DNA from 2 places in the Microbacterium sp. LS_15 genome. Region 1 is predicted to be linked to the other one. Evidence: riboswitches for the same ligand, from Rfam matches in the RefSeq annotation. Region 1 holds a riboswitch; the other holds the start of a gene.
What was found. A riboswitch is a leader RNA that binds a small molecule or an ion and turns the genes downstream of it on or off. The one in region 1 is predicted to bind thiamine pyrophosphate.
Positions count from the first base shown of each region.

Region 2: linked by a shared signal. The riboswitch ahead of RAC69_RS04215 (ECF transporter S component) and the one ahead of thiM (hydroxyethylthiazole kinase) in region 1 are both predicted to bind thiamine pyrophosphate.

Region 1 is NZ_JAVAYD010000015.1:10,379-17,722, forward strand. Features, by position in the region: gene argB (acetylglutamate kinase) at 1-218, opposite strand, end outside; gene argJ (bifunctional glutamate N-acetyltransferase/amino-acid acetyltransferase ArgJ) at 215-1,372, opposite strand; gene argC (N-acetyl-gamma-glutamyl-phosphate reductase) at 1,369-2,433, opposite strand; gene RAC69_RS14895 (bifunctional hydroxymethylpyrimidine kinase/phosphomethylpyrimidine kinase) at 2,672-4,849, opposite strand; gene thiM (hydroxyethylthiazole kinase) at 4,846-5,694, opposite strand; TPP riboswitch at 5,685-5,778, opposite strand; gene RAC69_RS14905 (NAD-dependent epimerase/dehydratase family protein) at 5,802-6,767, opposite strand; gene RAC69_RS14910 (DUF402 domain-containing protein) at 6,830-7,344, opposite strand, start outside.
Region 2 is NZ_JAVAYD010000002.1:18,279-25,622, forward strand. Features, by position in the region: gene RAC69_RS04200 (TerC family protein) at 1-131, opposite strand, end outside; gene RAC69_RS04205 (energy-coupling factor transporter transmembrane component T family protein) at 342-1,139, opposite strand; gene RAC69_RS04210 (ABC transporter ATP-binding protein) at 1,136-2,596, opposite strand; gene RAC69_RS04215 (ECF transporter S component) at 2,593-3,249, opposite strand; TPP riboswitch at 3,243-3,352, opposite strand; gene RAC69_RS04220 (D-alanyl-D-alanine carboxypeptidase family protein) at 3,438-4,958, shown strand; gene RAC69_RS04225 (ABC transporter ATP-binding protein) at 5,142-7,344, opposite strand, start outside.

The DNA.
Region 1 (7,344 bases):
CCCCCGCCGTGCACGACGACCGGCAGCACGCCCACGTAGCGCAGATACGCGATGTCCTGCGCGAAGGCCTCCTGCAGCTCGTCCGAGACCATCGCGTTGCCGCCGTACTTGACGACGACGATCTGATCGCGGAACTTCTTCAGCCACGGCAGGGATTCGATGAGCGTCGACGCCTTGACGGCCGCGACGTCCGGCGTGGTGTCCTGGATGTCGGTCATGAGGCGTAGGCGCTGTTCTCGTGCACGTAGTCGTGGGTGAGGTCGTTGGTGAGGATCGTCGCCGTCTCGTCGCCGACCTTGAGATCGATGACGAGGTGCGTGGCGCGCGGGGTCAGGTCGACCTCCTCGCGCGGACGATCGGGACCGCCTTCGCTGCACACACGGACGCCGTTCATCCACACGTCCACGTCGTACGGGTCGAACTGCGCGTTCGTCGTGCCGATCGCCGCGAGCACGCGACCCCAGTTCGGGTCGTTGCCGAAGATCGCGGCTTTGAACAGGTTGTTGCGGGCGACGGAACGGCCGACCTCGACGGCATCGGTCTCGGACGCGGCGTGGCGCACCTCGATCGTGATGTCGTGGCTCGCCCCCTCGGCGTCGCCCTGCAGCTTGACGGCGAGCTCCTGGCACAGCTCCCGGAGGGCCGCACCGAAGTCGTCGAGCGACGGCGCGATGCCGGAGGCGCCGTTGGCGAGCAGCGTCACCTGGTCGTTCGTCGACATGCACCCGTCGGAGTCGAGGCGGTCGAACGTGCGGCCCGTCGCGGCCCGCAGCGCGGCGTCGGCCTCCAGAGGCTCGAGCACGGCATCCGTCGTGATGACGACGAGCATGGTCGCGAGACCGGGAGCGAGCATGCCTGCGCCCTTGGCCATCCCGCCGATGGTCCAGCCGTCGCGGCTGACGACCGCTGTCTTCGACACGCTGTCGGTGGTCATGATGGCCTCGGCCGCCACGGGTCCGCCGTCGGCCGAGAGCTCGGCGATGGCCTGCTCCGTGCCGGCGAGCACCTTGCCGCGGAAGACGTCGTCGCCCACGCCGATGAGGCCGGTCGAGCAGACGAGCACGTCACCCGCGCTGACGCCCAGCAGTTCGGCGGCCTTCTCGGCCGTCTGATGCGTGGTCTGGAATCCGAAGCTGCCGGTGAAGCAGTTCGCCCCGCCCGAGTTCAGCACGACGGCCTCGACCACCCGGTCGGCCACGGCCTGCTGCGACCAGATGATGGGATTCGCCTTCGCGCGGTTGCTCGTGAAGACGGCGGCGCCCACCTTGCGGGGGCCGCGGTTGACGACGACGGCGACGTCGGGCTTGCCGGTCGACTTGAGTCCGGCGGCGACTCCCGCCGCTTCGAATCCTGCGGGGGCGGTGACGCTCACGGCGCGACTCCGTTCACTGAGAGGGCGCGGGACTCGGGGAGTCCCAGCGCGAGGTTCATGGATTGCACGGCTGCGCCGGCGGTGCCCTTGACGAGGTTGTCGACGGCCGTCACGACGGTCACGCGCTGGGCGGCGCGGTCGATCGCGAGTCCGATGAGAGCGGTGTTCGCGCCCAGCACGTCGGCTGTGCGAGGGAACTCGCCCGCCGGCAGCAGCTGCACGAATGTCTCGTCGCCATACGCGGACTCCCAGGCGGCGCGGATCTCGGCGTCGCTGACGCCCTCGACGATCGGCGCCGTCGACGTCGCGAGGATCCCCCGCGACATCGGCACGAGCACGGGCGTGAAGGAGATGCGGATGCCGTCGGCAGCCGCCTCCGGCGAGAGACCGGATGCCGCGGCGAGCGCCTGACGGATCTCCGGGATGTGCCGGTGGGTGCCGCCCACGGCGTAGGGGTTGGCCGTGCCGAGGATCTCACTCGCGAGCAGGTTGGTCTTCAGACTCTTGCCGGCGCCCGAGGGGCCGACGGCGAGCACGGAGACGATGTCGCGAGGGTCGATGACGCCGGCGGCGACTCCCGGCGCGAGGCTGAGGCTCACGGTCGAGGCGTTGCACCCCGGCGCGGCGATCCTCGTCGCACCGCGCAGCTTCTCGCGCTGCTTGGCGCCGCCCGTGAGCAGCTCGGGTACCCCGTACGTCCAGGCATCGTGGAACGCGCCGCCGTAGAACGCGTCCCACGCGTCCTGCGAGGTGAGCCGGTGGTCGGCGCCGGCGTCGATCACGAGCGGGGTGTCGCCGAGCGCATCCGTGTACTGACCGGACTGGCCGTGCGGCAGCGCGAGGAACACGATGTCATGCCCGGCGAGGATCTCGGGGGTCGTGTCCTGCAGCGTGAGGTGCGCGAGTGAACGCAGGTGCGGCTGGTGCTGGACGAGCGGCTGTCCGGCGTTCGAGTGCGCCGTGACGGTGCGGATCTCGATGTCGGGGTGAGCTGCGAGAAGGCGTAGGATCTCGCCGCCCGCGTAGCCGGATGCGCCGGAGACGGCGACGGAATACGTCATGCTTCTACCTTAACGGTCGGACCCTTCGCGGAACTCAGGGTGCAGTGTCGGGGGCCGGGGCGGCGACACCGGCACTCGACCGCCGGGCAGGCAGGAGCGCGGGGTCGCCTACAGTCGGCGGCCGCCGCGGCGTCGGCGCACAGCGATGACGCTCGGAGCGAGCGTCAGGGTGGCGGAGTCGGCCGAAGGCATGTCGTGACGATAGCGCGGGCCTCGCACGGCGCGCAAATCTGCCGCGTCACAGGAGGCCGCTCCTGCCCGCCGCGAAGAACGCGAGCTCGTGCGCGCTGGAGACCTCGAACGCGCGGCGCATGCGGGCCTGCGTGCCGGCATCCGCAACCGCTGCGGCCGACATCGTGTAGGTGATCGCCCGCTCCGTCGCCTCCTCGAACGTCGGATCCGCGTACGTGGCGAGCCACGACGCGTACGGATGCCGGGGGTCACGCGCTGCGGCGCCGAACTCCCCCGCATGGAGCCGGTGACCGAGGTCGGTGTACAGCCAGAAGCACGGCAGGACGGCCGCGACGAGCTCGGCATAGTCGCCGCCGAACGCGATCGACCTCAGATGATCGAGGTACGCGGTGGTCGCGGGCGCCGGCGCGGCGTCGAACGTCGCGGCATCCACGCCCTGCTCGGGGGTCAGCCAGGCGGCGTGCAGTTCGAGCTCTCCCGCGATCGCACCGTGGGCGGCGCCGACCCAGAAGGACTGCTCGGCGGATGTCGGCGCGAGCCGTGACGCCTCGGCGAGCACGCGTGCGTAGTCGCGCAGATACAGCGCGTCCTGCTGCAGGTAGAAGAGGAAGGCATCGCGCGGGAGCGTGCCGTCGGCCAGTCCTCGGACGAAGGGCAGACCGTCGATCCCGGAACGGATGCCGGCGATGCTCTCCCACCATTCGCGCCGGACATCTCCGGGGCGGGGTCGATTCGACTCCCCGGCATCCGTCACCCCCGCCGGCGCCCACAGTCCCGCCCGCGCCCACAGTCCCGCGAAGTGGTCGACGGGCCCGTTACCCCGGCCGACGCGCAGCCGTTCGCCGGAGCGCAGGGATTCGCGCAGCCATTCCCTGGCTGCGGCGACGGCGGTCTCCCGGTCCTCCCCGCGGCCGAGCCGTGTCGCGAGCGCGGACGAGAGCGAGCATCCCGTGCCGTGCGTGTTCTCGGTCGCGATTCGCGAGCCGGGGAACTCGCGGACCATGCCGTCACCCGCGTCGACCAGCGCGTCGGGTACCGCATCGCCCGGCAGGTGACCGCCCTTCACCAGCACAGCGATTCCGGCGCGGCGGGAGAAGCGCTCAGCCGCGGCGAGCGCCCCCTCCCATCCGCCGATCGATTCTCCGGTCAGCGCGGCCAGCTCGGCGAGGTTGGGGGTCACGATGTCGGCCAGCTCGACGAGCTTCCGCATCGCGGTCTCGGCCGCCCGGTCGAGCAGCCGGTCGCCGCTGGTGGCCACCATGACGGGGTCGAGCACGACGATCGGCGGCCGGACGCGCTGAAGCCAGTCGCCGACCACCTCGATGACGGCGGCGTCCGCGAGCATCCCGATCTTGACCGCGTCGATCACGATGTCGTCGGCGAGCGCCTCGAGCTGTGCGTGGAGCATCTCGGGAGGCGGCACGTGCACTGCGCGCACCCCCTGGGTGTTCTGCGCCGTGAGGGCGGTGATCGCCGCCATGCCGTACCCGCCGTTCGCGGCGATCGACTTGAGGTCGGCTTGGATCCCCGCACCGCCGGACGGATCGCTGCCCGCGATGGAGAGCACCCGGGGCACGCCGGCGGATCGCCACGTCGCGAGGAGGTCGGCCGCAGCGGATGCCGGATCGCTCGCCGCGCACAGCGCCGAGACCACCGCGACCCCTGCCGCACCGGCACCGCGCAGAGCGGCCACGTCGGCGCGCCCGACACCGCCGATGGCCACGCACGGGAGCGGGCTCCGGGCAGCGAACGCACGGAAGCCCTCGACGCCCAGTGCGGGCGGGTGATCCGGTTTCGTGCTGGTCGGATGGATGACGCCCACACCGAGGTAGTCGACCGTGCCCGCGGGAAGAGCGAGGGCGTCCTCGAGGTGCTCGGAGGTGTTGGCCGTGAGGCCGATCAGCGCGTGCGGACCCAGCTCTGCCCTCGCCCGTCGCACCGAGGCGTCTCCCTGGCCGAGATGCACGCCGTCCACGCGGGCTCCGGCCGCGCGCGCCGCGAGCGCTGCATCGAGCCGGTCGTTCACGACGAGGAGCGCCTGCCCGTCGATCACCCGCGACAGAGCGACGAGCTGCGCGACCGTCTCGGCGTCCGTCGCGCTCTTGTCTCGGAGCTGGACGATGCGCGCTCCTCCGGCGACAGCGCGCCGCACCGTCTCGACCACACCGCGACGTCCGCACAGGTCGGGATCGGTGACGAGGTACAGCGACAGGTCGGCGATCACCGCACGACCTCCTCGATGCGTGCTGCGGCCGCGATGTCGCCGGGCTGCACGGCGGCGAGCGCGTCGAGCAGGGCCACCGCGAAGTTGCCGGGGCCCGCCGATCCCTCTGCCGCACGCTCCGCGGCGATCGTGTAGACGACGCTCGCGGAGGCGACGGCGGTGAGCGCGTCGATCGGCAGGGAACGGGCGGTCCCGAGGAACGCGGCCATGACCGCCCCGAGCGCGCACCCTCCCCCGGTGACGCGCGTGAGCAGCTCATGACCGTTGGCGATGCGCAGCGTCCGTCTGCCGTCGGTCAGGAGGTCGACCGCACCGGAGACCGCGACGACGCTGCCGAATCTCTCCGCGAGAAAGGCCGCGGCATCCGCTGCCGCATCCGGCGTGTCGACCGCGTCGACCCCGCGTCCCCCCTCGCTCAGCCCGGCGAGCGCGAGGATCTCCGAGGCGTTGCCGCGGATGGCGGTCGGCCGCGACGCTGCGAGCTCCCTGGCCAGGGCCGTCCGCACAGGCAGTGCGCCGATAGCTACCGGGTCGAGCACCCAGGGCGTGCCGGAGGCGGATGCCGCGGCGACCGCCTCGCGGCTCGCTTCGCGCTGTTCGGGTGTGGGGGTCCCCAGGTTGACCAGCATCCCCGAGGCGACCCGCGCGAACGGGCCGGCCTCGTCGACGATGTCGACCATCGCCGGCGCTGCACCGAGAGCGAGCAGCACGTTGGCGGTGAACCCGGTGACCACCGTGTTCGTGATGCAGTGCGTCAGCGGTGGGGCCTGACGCAATGCGGAGAGCAGCTCCGCGGCTGGACCGGTGACGGTCGATTCGGAGTGCGGGCGCAGACGATCGCTCATCGCGACATCCCTTCGCTAGTACGAACTAGACCAGGTTCGACGGGTGTGTTCTCAGCCGCGGATGCGGCACCCCGTGTCACTGCTCGCAGTCTAGCGATCGCCTCTGCTCAGTCCAGGAGGCGAAGGAGGGCGAGTTCGTCGTCGCGCGTGAGTCCGGCGCGACGCGAGCGGTCGACGCCCCGGCGGTCCTCGTCGGCGATGACCGTCGCGATCGTCTCCTCGAGCGATCGGAGACCGCCGCCCGCCGCGCGGTAGCGCTGGTTCGAGCGACGCATGAACCCCGTCATATCGGCGGGCAACCAGAGCGGGAGCGACCGCTCCCCCATCCAGTAGTCGACACCCTGTGCGGCCAGCCAGTCGTCCGCGGCCTCCACGGTGTCGCCCTCGTGCTGCGCGGCGGAACGGAACAGGGCGAGCACGTCGACGAGCGGATGCCGGTCGCCGATCGCGTTCATGACGCCGGTGGCCGTGGTCGTCACGACGAACTCCGCGAGGTCGTCGACATCGATGACCTGCGCATCCCTGCCGCCGGCGAAGGGCACGAGCACGGGTTCGGCGCGCGCCCGGAGGAACGCCGCAGCCCAGTAGCCGAAACGATCGCTCGGGTCGCCGTCGCCCACGATCAGCCCGGGCCTGACCACCAGCGTCCGATCCTCCCCGAGCCGGCGGACGGCGTTCTCGGCGGCGACCTTCTGCGCGCCGTAATCGTCGCTCAGCGACTCGGCGGCCGCGACCAGCGCGGCGGACTCATCGGCATCCTCCTCCTCGTCATCGGCATACACCGAGACCGAGGACACGTATGTCCAGCGACCCGCTCGCGCACCGAGCGCGGCGACCGCCGCGCTCACGTGGTCTGCGCGGGACGACACATCGACGACCTGATCCCAGTCCCTGCGCGACACCACGTCGTAGACGGCGGAGTCGTCACGGTCGCCGAGCATCAGCGTCGCGCCAGGCGGCGCAGGGCGCCCACCCCGCGCGAGGCACGTCACCGCAGCGCCCGAGAGCAGCCAGCGCTGCGCGATGCGACCGGACAACCACCCGGTTCCGCCGAGGATCAGCACATCCGTCATGCCCTCATGTCATCAGGATCCGAGGCGCGAGGAAAGCCCATCCGCTCAGAGCGGAGCGCGGGTCACGGCTGACGCAGATCCTCGAGCCCGTCCAGCACCGGCACGGTCCACGCGGGGTCGGGGCGCCAGGCGATCCACTCCGGGTCGAACGGCCAGGCTCCGGCGGTGAACGAGGCGATGGCCGCCGCGGCGTGCTCGGTGATCTGCGCTGCCTGATCGCTGTCCAGACGGCCCTGCTCGACCGCGGCGATGAGCTCATCCTCGTCCTTCATGACGATCCGCCCGTCCGGCTCGATCTCGACGTCGAGGATGTGGTCCGACGTGAACGTGTCGCGGTCGGTCCGCAGATGCGCGTTCTCGAGGTTCACGTACCAGCCGGCGAAGGTCCAGTCCGCACTCGTCGCCTCACTCCAGAACAGCCAGACCGACCAGGGCCGATCGGCCGGAGCGATCCGCAGGATGCCGTTGCCCACCCACTGCTCCACGATCCGCCGGCGCGGTTCGATCCAGCGCCTCTCCAGCGGAACCGTGCGCACGCGCTGCCCGTCGGCCGCGCCTTGCCCCTCCTGCTCCGTCC
Region 2 (7,344 bases), on a different contig from region 1:
AAGGCCGACCAGCGGGCGGACTCGCCGACGGTGGGCTCGTGCGGCTTGCGGACGTGCGCGAAGAACTCGTACACGAAGAAGGCGATCGTTACGAGGATCGTGATGATCCAGACGAGGGGGGTGATGTTCACAAGGGTCTCCGAGAACTGGCGCGACAGGGTCTACGCCAAGGTCTTCTCCATCCTCGAACGAGGACCGGGGACCCGGGATGCAGGGACATCCGTAATGACGAGCCACCCGTGTCGGAGTACTCCCCTTGGGTTACGTCGATGGTAGCGAACCCGCGGGCACCGGGGCTATGAAAAAGCTGAATATCGAGATTCCGCGCGGCGTGGGAGTCGTCAGGCGGTCGGACCGAGGATGAAGTTCCACGCGCCCGTGACCACGGCGACCGCGATCGCGGCGACCGGGATGACCGCCGCCACGACGACGAGCGCCGTGTCCCTGCGGTCCCACCGCGACGGACGCGCCCACGACCGGGCACCGGAGCCGCCGAACCCGCGCGCCTCCATGGCCGTGGCCAGTGACGAGCCGCGACGGATCGCCAGCACGAACAGGGCGAACGCCATGCCGAGCGCCCGGCGCACCCTGCCCTCGTCGGCGACCCCCCGCGCGCGCCTCGCCAGCGCCAGGGCACGCCAGTCGTCGGCCAGGAGTCCCAGCATCCGCATTCCGGCGAGCGCGCCCACGACGAAGCGGGCGGGCAGGCGCAGGCGCTGCGCGAGGTCGTCGGCGAGATCGGTCGGATCGACCGTGACGAACAGCACGACAGCCGGGAGGCCGATCGCCAGCACACGAACCGCGGTGGCGGCGGCGAGCGCGAGCGACCCGTCGCTGACCCTCATCACGAACCATTCGACGTGAACCGTGCCGCTCGTCGCGCCGTAGAGGGCGATCGTGACCGCGCTGAGCGGTGCGGCGATCCAGAGCACGGCGGTGCGCAGCCAGTACTCCCGCGGCCTCAGCCCCGCGAGCAGCAGCACGGGGATCTCGAGCACCAGGGCGACGGATGCCGAGACGACGTCGATCGTCAGCACGAGCGGCAGAGCGATCAGCAGCGCGGCGGCGAGCTTGGCGAGCGCGGAGCGGGGAGCGATGGGCCCTGTGCGGTCGACGCGGGCGGTCAGCGGGTCGATCATCGTCCGACCTCGATCCGTCCGGCGTGGAGAGCACTGAGCACGGCCTTGTCATGACTGATCGCGACGATCGCGGTGCCCTCGTCGCGGAGAGCGGCCATGAGGCCCACCAGCTCGGCCCACGTCACGGCATCCTGTCCGAAGGTGGGCTCGTCGAGCACGAGCATGCGCGGCCGGGTGGCGATCGCCGCCGCCACCGTCAGCCGCCGCTTCTCGCCGCCGGACAGCGTGTACGGGTTGGCGTCCGCGAGGGCGCGGAGCCGCAGGCGGTCGAGCAGGTCGTCGGTGCGGGACGCGGTCTCGTCGGGCGCGAGCCGCAGGGCGCGGGGGCCGACCGCGAGCTCCTCGCGAACCGTCTTGGCGAGCAGCTGATGCTCCGGCGTCTGCAGCACCGTCGCGATGCGCGTCAGCAGCGCCCGCGACGACCAGGCGAGAGGATCGGGCGTCTCGCCCGCGGCGAGCGACGCCGTCGCACGCACTGCTCCCTCCTCGGCGGGAATCAGCCCGGCGAGCGTGAGTCCCAGCGTCGACTTGCCCGCACCGTTCGGCCCGGTGATGCCCAGCACCTCGCCCGCGTGCACCGCGAAGTCGAACGGGCCGGCGACCGGCAGTCCCCGGCGACGCGAGACCCGCAGCGCCCGAGTCTCGATCAGAGGCTCCCCCGGCTCCGTGCGCGGCGCAGGAGGAAGAGCAGGCGGGTGGCCGGGGACCCAGACGCCCGATGCCGCGAGCTCAGCGCCGCGGGCACCCAGCACGGCCTCGGGCGTGCCGTCGGCCAGCACCACCGTGCTGTCGTCGTCCGCGCCGAGTACGATCACCCTGGTCACGAGGGGCAGCCACACGTCGATGCGGTGCTCGATCACCACGAGCGTCGCCCCGGTGCGGTCGAGCGCTGCGCCGACGGCATCCCGCACCTCGCCCACACCCGCCGGGTCGAGGTTCGCGGTCGGCTCGTCCAGGAGGATCGCACCGGGGCGCATGGCCAGCACGCCGGCCAGCGCGAGGCGCTGCTTCTGTCCGCCGGACAGTGCCGCCGTCGAGCGGTCGAGCGCGACGTCGAGCTGCACAGCATCCAGCGCCTCGCGCACGCGGGCCCAGATCTCGTCCCTCGGGACGCCGAGGTTCTCGCAGCCGAACGCGACGTCGTCGCCGACCCGCGCCAGGATCGTCTGTGTGTCGGGGTCCTGCAGCACCATGCCGACGCGTCCGCGCGCATCCACGGGGGCCTGCCCGTCGACGAGGAGCTGCCCGAGGGTCTCACCCTCGTCGGCTCCGCCCAGCACGCCGCCGAATCCCTGCAGCAGGGTGGACTTGCCCGAGCCGGAGGCGCCGAGCAGCAGCACCCGCTCCCCCGGCTCGATGCGCAGCTCGACGTCGCGGACCGCCCACCGACGGCGCGTGGCGTACCGCCACCCCCAGCCGCGCGCCTCGAGCGCGGCGGGCTGCACGGCGGCCGTCACACTCGTGCGGTGACCTCGCGGCCGGCGGCGAACCGGCCGAGTGCCCCCGTGGCGGCCAGCCCGCGTGCGATCAGCCAGCCGCCGAGGCCGGCGATGACCGCGCCCGAGATCGTCGTCGAGACGATGTACACGACCGTGAACAGGGTGTCGGCACCCGCGTACCAGAGGATGCGGTCGTTGATGCCGCACGCCAGACCTGCACCGGCCCCGGCGAGCATCGCGACCGGCAGACGCCACACACCGTAGAGGAAGACGAGGAGGACCAGCTCGGCACCCAGACCCTGCACGATGCCGGAGACGATCGTGAGCGGGCCCCACGCGTTGCCGACGAGAGCGGAGATGACGGCGGCGACGAGCTCGGTGTACAGGGCTGCGCCCGGCTTGCGGATGATGAGCCCGCCGAGGACGCCGGCGATCAGCCATGGGCCGGCGAGCAGGCCCTGCACGCCGGGCAGCAGCGGCTTCAGGAGGCTGCTGGGGACCTCGTATCCCACGTTCCACAGCAGGAAGATCAGCGCGCAGGCGACGGCGATGACACTGGCGACGACGATGTCGACGACCCGCCAGCGCCAGAGCTCCGGGCGGCCGAGCCCCTTCGGGGATGCGGTGGCGGTGACGGATCCGGTGGTGGATCCGGACGTGGATGTGCTCATTGAATGCTCCTCCCTGCGCTGGCATGACCCAGATCAGGTTCGACGGTCGAAGCGCGATTCGCTCCCTCTCAGCCCGGCTCGCCGGACTCCCGTGGTTGTGCTGACGATCTTACCCAGTCACCCGACACTTGTGTCGCCTCCGCCCGACGCACCACGGATCTCGGCGGCGATTCGGTTACCGTGAGGGGGTGACCGCTCCAGACTCCGCCGAGGCCACCTCCGTCGCACCGTCCGCGACCACGAGCGACGCGACCCCTGCGTTGACGCGCCCCGCCCCTCCGGCAGAGCGCGACGGCCTGGACGAACTCGGCATGCGAGAGGTCGATGGCACCCCCGAAGCGCGCTGGGCCGAGGACGGCACGGGCGCCACCGCGCTCACCTGGGTCGACGCGACAGCCGTGGAGGAGTCGACCGCGGTCCCTTCGCTCAGCGGGGATGACGATCCTGACCCCGCCAGCACGATCATGCGCGGGGCCCGACTCCGTTCCCGGGCCGCCTCGGCCGGCGTGCTCGTGCCGATCGGCGTGCTCGTCGGGCTCGTCGGCACGTATGCGGGAGCCACGATGCTCTGGCCTCTGCACGAGATCCCGCCCACGGTGCAGACCGCGGAGTTCGCGTCGACGGCCGCGCCGGCCGCCGGCATCCTCTGGCCAGCGCAGGGAAGCGCCGCCGTGGGAGTCGGCGGCATCAACACGACGGCGTCGACGCTGGACCCTGCAGCGATCGCGAGCGTGACCAAGGTCGTGTCGAGCCTCATGGTGCTCGACAGGATGCCGCTGCAGCCCGGAGAACAGGGTCCGGAGTTCGCGTTCACGCGCGCCGACAACCTCGCCTACTGGCAGTATCGACGCTCCGACCAGTCGTCGCTCGACGTGCCCGTCGGCGGCACGCTCACCGAGTATCAGCTGCTGCAGGGCACGCTCATGGGGTCGGCCAACAACTACATCGACCGGCTGGCCCGCGAGATCTGGGGGACGGAGGCCGCCTTCGCCTCCGCCGCGCAGGTGTGGCTGCGCGACCGCGGCCTCGACGGCATCACCGTCGTGACCCCCTCGGGCTTCGACGACCGCAACACCGCGACGCCCGAGGCGCTCGTCGCCCTCGCGGAGCGCGCGATGCAGAACCCGGTGTTCGCGAGCATCGTCAGCACGACCTCGGTCGACCTGCCCGGAGCGGGCACGGTCGTGAACACGAACGGGATGCTCGCGGATGCCGGCGTCGTCGGCGTGAAGACGGGAACCCTCGGTGAGAGCTGGAACCTGCTGACGGCCAAGGACATCACGGTCGACGACACGACGGTGCACCTGTACGCCGCGGTGCTCGGACAGGCCGACGACGAGCAGCGCCTGTCGGAGACGCGGGCGCTCTTCGCGCAGGTCGAGGCCGCGCTGACCGCGCAGGAGCCCGCCGTCCCCAGGGGGACGGTCGTCGGCACCGTCACGACGCTGTGGGGCACGACGATCGACATCGTCACCGCTGCGGACTCCGACGTCGTGCTGTGGAACGGCGCGGGAGCGCAGAGCACCCCCACGTTCGATCTCGGCGACCACCGCGACGACGGCGACGAGGTCGGGACGCTGCTGGTGGCGGGTCCGCTCGACTCGGTCGTCACGCCGCTCGCCCTCGACGCCGATGTCGAGGGACCGGATCCGTGGTGGCGGCTCACGCACCCCTTCGAGCTGTTCGGCATCAGCGAAGCGCAGCGCTGACGGGCCGGCCGCGCGCCCGTTCCCTTGGCACCCGCTGCGGGAGTTCCACGGGAACTGCGAGGTCGGTGTCGACTCAGCGGGGCGCGCGAGCGGCCTGGTGACCACCCGCACAGACGAGAGCGCCGCGCCCCGAAGGGACACGGCGCTCTCGTCTGTACGGAGTCAGCTCCCGTGAGAACGGAGTCAGGCCGGTGACTCGCCGTCCGGGCGCTCGACGACCGCCTTGGCTGCCGCAGCCTCGGCGACGGGTTGCTGCGCTCCCACCGAGGCGCCCACCTGCGCGGCGGCGATCTCCTCGGCTTCGCCGCTGACGACCACGGGCGTCGAGCCGGTGAGAGCGTCTTCGGCGTCGATGTCGGTCGCCGCCTGCTCGAACTGCGACTGATACAGACGCCAGTAGGCGCCCTGCGCGGCGATGAGCTCGTCGTGCGTGCCCTTCTCGACGATGTCGCCATGCTCCATCACGAGGATGAGGTCGGCGTCGCGGATCGTCGACAGCCGGTGCGCGATCACGAACGACGTGCGCCCCTGACGCAGTGCCGCCATCGCGTTCTGCAGCAGCAGCTCGGTGCGGGTGTCGACCGCGGACGTGGCTTCGTCGAGGATGAGGATCGACGGCTGGGCGACGAATGCGCGGGCGATCGTGATCAGCTGACGCTCACCGGCGGAGACGTTCGAGGCGTCCTCGTCGAGCACGGTGTCGTACCCCTCGGGGAGAGCGTGGACGAACCGGTCGACGTAGGTCGCCTTCGCGGCCTCGAGCACGTCCTCGTCGGTCGCCGTGGAGCGACCGTATCGGATGTTCTCGCGGATGGTGCCGGCGAACAGCCACGGGTCCTGGAGCACCATGCCGGTGCGCGACCGCAGTTCGTCGCGGGTGATCTCCGAGATGTCCTGGCCGTCGAGCGTGATCCGACCGCCGCTGAGCTCGTAGAACCGCATGATGAGGTTCACGAGCGTGGTCTTCCCGGCTCCGGTCGGACCGACGATCGCGACCGTCTGCCCCGGCTCGACCCGGAAGGACAGGTCGGTGATGAGCGGACGTTCCGGCGTGTAGGAGAACTGCACGTTCTCGAACTCGATGACGCCCGTGCCCTCCTCGAGCGGTGGCGCGTCCTTCGCATCCGCCTCCTGTTCGTCGGCGTCGAGCAGCTCGAACACCCGCTCGGCCGACGCGGTGCCGGACTGCACGACCGCGGCCATGCCGCCGAGCTCGGAGAGCGGCTGAGTGAACTGCTGCGAGTACTGGATGAACGCCTGGACGTCGCCGATGCGGAGCTGACCGCTCGCGACCATGAGGCCGCCGAGCACCGCGATCCCGACATACGTGAGGCTGCCGACGAACGTCATGGCCGGCATGATGATGCCGGACAGGAACTGGGCCTTGAAGCTCGCCTGGAACAGCTCCTCGTTCTCGTCCTTGAACTTCTGCAGCGCGTCCTGTTCCCGGCCGAAGACCTTGACGAGAGCGTGCCCCGAGAACGACTCCTCGACGCGCGCGTTGAGACGACCGACCTTGCGCCACTGGGTGCCGAAGGCCTTCTGCGAACGCGGGCCGATCACGCCGAAGATCACGCCCATGAGAGGCAGTGCCACGAGGGCGACGAGCGCGAGCTGCCAGGAGATCGAGAACATCAGCACGAGCACGCCGACCACGGTCAGCACCGCGGTGAGCGCACCGGACAGCGACTGCTGCATGGTCTGGGTGATGTTGTCGATGTCGTTCGTCACGCGCGAGATCAGGTCGCCGCGCTGCACCTTGTCGAAGTACGACAGCGGCAGTCGGTTGATCTTCGCCTCGACGCGCTCGCGCAGCCGCCACATGGTGCGGACCATGATCACGTTGATGACGTAGCCCTGGACCCAGCTGAGGAACGCCGCCACGATGTAGATCGCCAGCACGGCGGCGATGATCCAGCGCAGCGCGTCGAAGTCGATGCCGGATCCGACCTGGAAATCGTGGAGTGCCGACACCTGGTTCGCGTAGTCGTCCTGACCGGCGGCGCGCAGCTGCTCCACGACCTCGGCCTTCGGCGTCCCCGCGGGGAAACCGGGGAGGTCGCCCTGCGACTGTCCCAGCTGGTTGGCGATGAAGCCCGTGTAGATGAGGTTCGTCGCCTCCGCGAGCACCTTCGGCGCTGCGACCGTGAGAACCACGCCGATGGCGCCGAGGATCGACACGAACACGAACCATACGGCCGACGGCTTGAGCAGGCCGATCATCCGGCTGAAGCTCCGACCGAAGTTGTCGGCCTTCCCGGGCGCGACGCTGTCCCAGCCGCCGCCGTCCTGCCTCGCCTTCTCGGCGAGTTCCGCCTCGTACTTCTCCTCGTCGGAGAGCTCGCGCTCGACGACGGGGGCTGTTGGCGCGCCCCCGCGCTGGCGC